2 linked regions of the Archangium violaceum genome follow. The protein of the gene in region 1 interacts with the protein of each later gene in a pairwise test. Links are inferred from orthologs where the notes say so. Each region holds a gene or a part of one and is shown on either strand. Other genes may lie near its edges.

Region 1 (3,543 bases):
GGCAGCCGCTATCCGGTCATCACCCGGGTGGCGAAGCGGCACGGCTTCAAGTTCGCCCTGCTCACGTGCATCAACCCGCTGCTGCCCACGGACGTGATGATCGCGGCGGCGGCGTCGGCCAAGGCGCGCTTCTGGCCGCTGGTGCTGGGGGTGCTGCTGGGCACCGTCCCTGGTACCCTCCTCACCGCGCAGTTCGGCAGCGGCCTGGCGCAGGGCCACACGGTGGCGACGGTGGTGTCTGGCGTGGGGATGGTGGTGTCGCTGGTGCTGGGCGCGTTGCTCGGCCGCCGCATCTTCCACGAGCTCAACGAGGAGGAGCCGTCGGAGGGCCAGGACGAGCAGTCCCAGCCACGGGAGTCCCATCGTCACCCGCCGCTCGCGGCGAAGGGCCGGATCGGCCAGCCGGCGCTGTCGACCTTCCAGGAGCTGCCGCCCGCCGGTCCGTGAGGCTCACGCGCGGGTCTCCGCGCCCTCGCGCTCCAGGGACTCCAGGGCCTCGGTGATCGCCCCCACCAGCGCGGCCTCGTCGGGGGCACCCTCGACCTTGGCGCCCTGGCGGGTGACGTAGAACGAGTCCATCGCGCGATGGGCCTCGGTGGCCACCTTGGCGACGGCGATCTGCGCGCCCGCGCGGGTGAGGGCCGAGGAGATGGCGTGCAGCAGGCCGACCCGGTCCTGCGTCACCACGTCCACCACGGTGAAGTCCCGGGAGGCGCGGTTGTCCACCGTCACCTTGGGAGCCACGGGTGGCAGGGGCCGCTGCAGGAGCGAGCCCGGGCGGCGGCGCCGCAGCACCTCCTCGATGGTGGCCTGGCCCGTGAGGACACGGATCAGGTCCGTCCGGGCCATGCGCCAGCGCGAGCGATCGAGCAGCATCCCGTGCGGAGGCCGCACGTCGAAGACGTCCAGGGCGAGCCCATCGGAGGTGGAGACGATGCGCGCGGAGAGGATGTCGATGCGGTGGGCGGACAGCACGCCGGCGAACAGCGAGAGCAGACCGGGCCTGTCCCGGGCCGCGAGGGACAGCTCGCTGTAGCCGGCCTCGGGGTGGTGGCGCAGGGCGGCGGCCAGGGGCCGCCTCCGGGCACACGCGAGCAGCCGTCCGTGGAGCGTGGCGCGCGACGGATCCGTCCCGAGGAAGTACCGCTCGGGGAGCACCTGCCCGAGCTCGCGCGCCCGGGGCTCGCCGAGCACGCGGGACCAGCGCGCATGGAAGTGCTCGCGGACGCGCTCGGAGGGAGGCGCGCCCGAGGGGGCCGCCGTGCCGACGAGGTAGGCCCGGGCCTTGTCGTACAGCTCGCGCAGCAGCTGGGCCTTCCAGCCCGTCCACATGCGAGGCCCCACCGAGCTGATGTCCGCCCAGGTGAGGAGGTAGAGGCAGGTGAGCTTCTCCACGTCGCCCACCTGGCGCGCGAAGTCGGCGATGAGGGCCGGGTCGCTCAAGTCCCGGCGCTGGGCGGTGTGGCTCATCACCAGGTGGTCCTTCACGAGGAACTCGGCCACCTCGCGCTGGCGGGGCGAGAGGCCCAGGCGCTCGCCGAGGGCCACCATCAACTGCCGGCCCTTCTCGGAGTGGTTGCCGCCCATCCCCTTCCCCGCGTCGTGCAGGAGCATGCCGAGGTAGAGCGGGAGCGGATCCTTCAGGTCGCGCATCTCGCGGGAGAGCTCGGGCTCCTGCTCCACCAGGTCTCCGGCGCGCAGGGCGTAGAGGCGGCGCACGGCGAAGAGCGTGTGAACGTCGACGGTGTACACGTGGTACAGGTCGTGCTGGTGGTGGGCGGTGACGCGGCCGAACTCGGGCACCACGGCGCCGAGCACCCCCGCGTCATGCAGCTCGAAGAGGAGCTCGCCGCGAGTGCCCGGCCGCGAGAAGAGGGCCTTGAAGGCGGCGGACACGGCGGGCGTGGCGCGAGCGGCCTCCAGCGCCGGGAGGGCCTGCACCGCCTGCGCGCGGGCCCATGAGTAGAGGGGCAGTCCGTTCTCCTCGGCGGTGCGGAAGAAGTCGAGGATGGAGGCGGGCTCGCGGGTGAAGAGGCTCGGATCCGACAGGGTGAGCTTGCCGCGGAACACCTTGAAGGCGCCGATCCGGCGCTCGGAGAGGGCGAGCTTCCGAGCGTGGCTGAGCTCCTCGCAGCGGGAGATGAGCGCATCGGCGGCCTGGCGGATGGCGTGGGCGGCCAGGTAGTAGTCGCGCATGAAGGCCTCGACGGGCAGCACGGGGCCCTGCTGGTAGCCGAGGAAGCGCGCCACCTCCTCCTGGAGGTCGAAGGTGAGCCGGTCCTCCTTGCGTGCGCGCAGGAAGTGGAGGTGGTGGCGGATGCGCAGGAGGAAGTCGCGGGCCGCCTTGAGGCGCGTCACCTGCGAGCCGGGGAGGATGGACTGCTGCAGGAGCCCGGTGAGGCCCCGGGTGCGGAAGCGCACGCGGGCGATCCACAGGGCCGTCTCGAGATCACGCAGACCACCATCGCCCTGCTTGAGGTTGGGCTCGAGGAGGAAGACGGAGTCACCATAGCGCTCGCGGCGGGAGCGCAGCTCCTGGACCTTGTCCTGGATGTAGGCATCCGCGTGGAGGGTGAGGAGCTCGGGGAGGACGTCCTCGGAGAAGAGCGAGAAGACGGCGGCGTCGCCGGTGAGGAAGCGCGAGTCGAGCAGCGCGGTGCGGACGGTGTGGTCGGCGTCGGCGGCGCGGAGACACTCCTCGGGGGCGCGGGCGCTCCAACCAACGGCGCGCTTGAGATCCCACAGGAGCGTGGGGAACGCACGGGCCAGAGGCGCCACGGCCTCCTCGGAGACGTCGGGCCCGCGCAGGAGGAGCAGGTCCAGATCCGAGTGGGGAGACAGCTCGCGGCGCCCGTAGGAGCCGAGCGCGACGAGGGCGAGGTCGGGGGGCGCGTGGAGCTCGGCGGCGAGCTCGGTGAAGAGCCCGTGGATGAGGCGGTCGGTGGCGGCGGAGAGGAGCCGGCAGGTGGACAGGCCGGCGGCGCCCTCGCGGTGGAAGGCCTCGACACGGGCGTGAGCGTCGCGGAGGTAGTCGCGGGCGCGAGCCAGGCGGTTCTCGGGACCGCCGGGGGGGAGCTCGGGGAGCGAGCCGAGGACCTCGCGGTGGGTCGGCGGAGGCGGCGACGGGATGGACGGGACGCTCATGAGAGAGGTTCTAGCGCAGTGGCGGCGGATGGGCCGTCACGAGATGCGCCCGGGTGTTGTGGTCTTGACCGCATTTGGACCGCCACATAAGGAGGCCGCCGCCGTGACGTCTCCCCTCCGCATCCAACTCACCGACTCCGCGGATGAACACTGGGCCCAGGTGCGCCGGCTGCAGGCGGAGACCGCCATGGGCGGCGCGCTGCCCCTCGTCATCCAGCGGGGCGAGCAACGCGCCAGCGCCTGGCTCTCGCTGGGAGGGAGCGGCTTCGACGTGCTCGCCTGGCGAGGAGAGCGACTGGTGGGCTTCGCGCACGCACGCATCGAGCGGCGCATGGTGGAAGCCGGAGGACGGCTACGGCCCGCCGAGCTCTTCAATGGCGGCGACCTGCGCGTGGCCGC
Region 2 (3,306 bases), 4.2 Mb from region 1 along the record:
TCGTCACGCCGACGATGAGCCACTTGCGACGCCAGAGCGCGCGGACGTACTGCATGACGTCCAGCGCGGGCTCCTGGGCCTCGGGGGCCTCGTTGGGGGTCTCTTCCACGTCGCTCTCCTGCCGGGACGCGGGCGCGCCCGCTCCGTGGCGAAGGGGCCAGAGTGCCCCGGGAGGACGGGTGGGTCAATCTTCACCGCCTCGCCCGGATGCCCTCCTGCCACGCACTGTTCATCCGCCCGCGCACCCGCGCCCGCCGTGTGGTAGTCACGCGGGCGTGAGTCAGTCTCCGTCCTACGTCATTCCCTTCACCCCCGCGTCCGCCCCGGCCGCCTCCCGCTTCGCCCACTCGCTCGCCGCCCGGGGCGCCGAGGTCATCCTCGCCGGAGAGGGGCCGCTGGATGCGCCCTCCGGGCCGAACGTGCACGTGCTCCAGGGGCTGTCCGGCAAGGGAGCGGCCATCCGCGCGGCGCTCGGCCGGGTGACGGGCGACATCACCGTCCTCCAGGACGCGGACACGGCCTATTCGCTGGAGTCCTGCGAGGCGCTGTGCCGCCCCATCCGCGAGGACGCGGCGGACGCGGTGTTCGGTAGCCGGCGGATGCCCGCGCGGGACGCGGAGGTGCTGGCGGACCGGGCCCTGGGTCACGTCACCCGCTTCGTCACGGACGTGTCGCTGACGGATCCGCTCTGCGGCCAGCGCGCCTTCCGCACCGAGGCGCTCAAGTCGGTGTCGCTCACCAGCGATGATGACTCGGTGGACGCGGAAATCGTGGTGAAGCTGGCGGCGCAGCTCTTCCGGCTGGCCGAGGTGCCGCTGGTGCTGGACACGGCGCCGCACCAGCCGCTGGCCTCGCAGCTGGCGCGGCTGCGCACGCTGGTGCGCTACGCCACCGTGCGCAACGACGCGGACAACCAGCACGAGGGCTACAACACGCTGGAGCGCATGGACGGCGCCAGCAACTACAACGCGTGGCTGGGCCAGCGCTTCCGCGAGCACCTGGGCCGGCGCGTGCTGGAGATTGGCGCGGGCATCGGCACCATCACCGAGCAGTTGGAGCCGGGGCTGGAGCTGCTCATCGCGCTCGAGGTGGACCGCTTCTACGTGGACCGGCTGCGCAACAAGTTCCGCGGCAGGCCGCACGTGCGGCCGTACCTGTCGGACGTGGCGCTGGCGGACTGGGAGTCGCTGAAGGCCGAGCGGCTGGACACCATCGTGCTGTCCAACGTGCTGGAGCACATCCCGGACGACGCCTCGGCGGTGCGGCGCTTCCGGCAGATCCTGCCGCCGGGCGGCCGGGTGGTGGTGCTGGTGCCGGCGCTGCCGCAGCTCTTCGGGGCCATCGACGAGGCGGTGGGGCATTACCGGCGCTACACGATGCCCGGCCTGCGCTCCGTGCTGGAGGGCAATGGCTTCGAGGTGGAGCGGCTCGAGTGGATGAACCTGGTGGGGATTCCGGGCTGGTTCATGAACAGCCGGGTGATGCGCCGCCGCTCGGTGCCGAAGTTGCAGCTCAAGGTGTATGACCGCATCGCGCCGTTCTTGGCGCGGGCCGAGAGTCAGGTGAAGCTGCCCCTGGGAATGAGCCTCTTCGCGGTGGCGCGAGCCACTGGAGGTACCGCATGAAGAAGATCGAAGCCATCATCAAGCCGTTCAAGCTGGATGACGTGAAGGACGCCCTGCACGAGGTGGGGGTGCTCGGTCTCACCGCGGTGGAGGTGAAGGGCTTCGGTCGGCAGAAGGGCCACACGGAGCTCTACAAGGGCGCCGAGTACGTGGTGGACTTCCTGCCCAAGGTGAAGGTGGAGGTGGTGGTGGACGACGACATGGTGCAGCGCGTGGTGGACGCCATCGTGCGCGCGGCGCGCTCGGGTCCCGACGGGAAGATTGGCGACGGGAAGATTTTCGTCCTGCCGGTGGACGAGGCCGTGCGCATCCGCACGGGGGAGCGCGGTAGCGACGCGCTGTGAGTGCCCTGCCCTCGCGAGCACCGCGCGCGGTGTACGCGGTGCTGGTGGCGCTGTACGTGCTGCTGTTCCCGTATCACCCGGGCCTGCGCTCGCCCAACGAGCTGTGCCGGTTGTGGCAGACGCGCGCGCTGGTGGAGTACGGGACGCTGGACATCAACCGCGCCCTCCAGGACTTCGGCTACGTGGGGGACCTGTCGGTGAAGGACGGAAGGTACTACCCGTCCAAGGCGCCCCTGCTGTCCTTCGCCGCGGTGCCCGTGTACGCGGTGCTGCGCTGGTGGGGCGGTGGCTTCCTGTACGCCGTGCCCGAGGTGCCGCTCGTCTTCTTCAGCCGGCTGTTCCTCACCGTGCTTCCCACGCTGTTCATGCTGTGGCTCGTGCGCCGCTTCCTGCGAGCGTACCTGTCCCCGGCGGTGGCGGACGCGGTGACGGTGACGTACGGGTTGGGCTCGCTGGCATTCAGCTACTCGCTGCTCTTCATGAGCCACCAGACGACGGCGGTGCTGCTGTTCGGCGGCTTCTACGCGCTGTGGCGGCTGGCGCGCGGCGAGTGGCGCGAGCGGGGCTACCTGGTGGTGGGCGCGTGCGCGGGGGCCACGGTGGCCGCCGAGTACACCGGTGCGCTGGGCGTGCTCGGGCTGGTGCTGTACGCGGTGCTGACGGTGCTGTGGCGCGAGGAGCCGATGCGCGCGCGGTGGGTGCGCCTGGGACGCGGGGCCGCGCTGGCCACGCTGGGGGCGCTGCCCTTCGTGGTGGGGCTGATGCTGTATCACCAGGCGGCCTTCGGGCATCCGCTGGAGAGCGGGTACAAGCACCTCAACGACGCGGCCTACCAGCCGTGGCACCTGGGCGGCTTCCTGGGCATCCGCTATCCGGATCCGCGCGCCTTCGTCCTCTCCTTCTTCTCGCCGCTGCGGGGGCTGTTCACCCTGTCGCCCTTCCTGCTGCTCGCGCTGCCCGGAGTGGTGGTGATGCGGCGCGAGGCGCGCACGAGCGGGGAGATGCGGGCGCACCTGTGGCTCGTGGTGGCGCTGCTCGCCGGGTACACGTACTTCACGTCGTCCTTTTCGTATGACTCGTGGGGCTGGACGACGGGCCCGCGTCACCTGACGGGACTGGTGCCCTTCCTGCTGCTGCCCGTGGGCCTGCTGCTGGAGCGGCTGCGGACCGGGGGCCGGCTGGCGCTGCTGGGCGCGAGCGCGGCGCTGTGCACCGCGTCCCTCGTGTTCACGGGCGCGGCCACCTTCGTCAACTACATCCCCGATGACGTGTCCAACGCGTTCCTCGGGCTGGCGGTGCCTCTGTTGAAGGACGGCTACCTGCCGCCGAGCCTCCCG

What was found.
Region 2: the proteins of glnD (region 1) and JRI60_RS44190 interact in binary tests that used the Escherichia coli proteins (3 or more experiments, as listed by UniProt). The link is inferred for Archangium violaceum from one-to-one orthologs.

The regions. Positions count from the first base shown.
Region 1 is NZ_CP069396.1:6,865,757-6,869,299, forward strand. The notes cover bases 251-3,487. They hold glnD ([protein-PII] uridylyltransferase), read right to left. Parts: upstream 3,145-3,487; coding sequence 451-3,144; downstream 251-450. Other genes in these bases: JRI60_RS27625 (TVP38/TMEM64 family protein), read left to right, coding at 251-447; JRI60_RS27635 (GNAT family N-acetyltransferase), read left to right, coding at 3,248-3,487. In the rest of the region: more of JRI60_RS27625, read left to right, coding at 1-250; more of JRI60_RS27635, read left to right, coding at 3,488-3,543.
Region 2 is NZ_CP069396.1:11,105,216-11,108,521, forward strand. Bases 296-3,295 are described here. They hold JRI60_RS44190 (P-II family nitrogen regulator), read left to right. Parts: upstream 296-1,621; coding sequence 1,622-1,969; downstream 1,970-3,295. Other genes in these bases: JRI60_RS44185 (bifunctional glycosyltransferase/class I SAM-dependent methyltransferase), read left to right, coding at 296-1,625; JRI60_RS44195 (hypothetical protein), read left to right, coding at 1,966-3,295. In the rest of the region: JRI60_RS44180 (GumC family protein), read right to left, coding at 1-109; more of JRI60_RS44185, read left to right, coding at 276-295; more of JRI60_RS44195, read left to right, coding at 3,296-3,306. UniProt on the Escherichia coli protein: P-II indirectly controls the transcription of the glutamine synthetase gene (glnA). P-II prevents NR-II-catalyzed conversion of NR-I to NR-I-phosphate, the transcriptional activator of GlnA. When P-II is uridylylated to P-II-UMP, these events are reversed.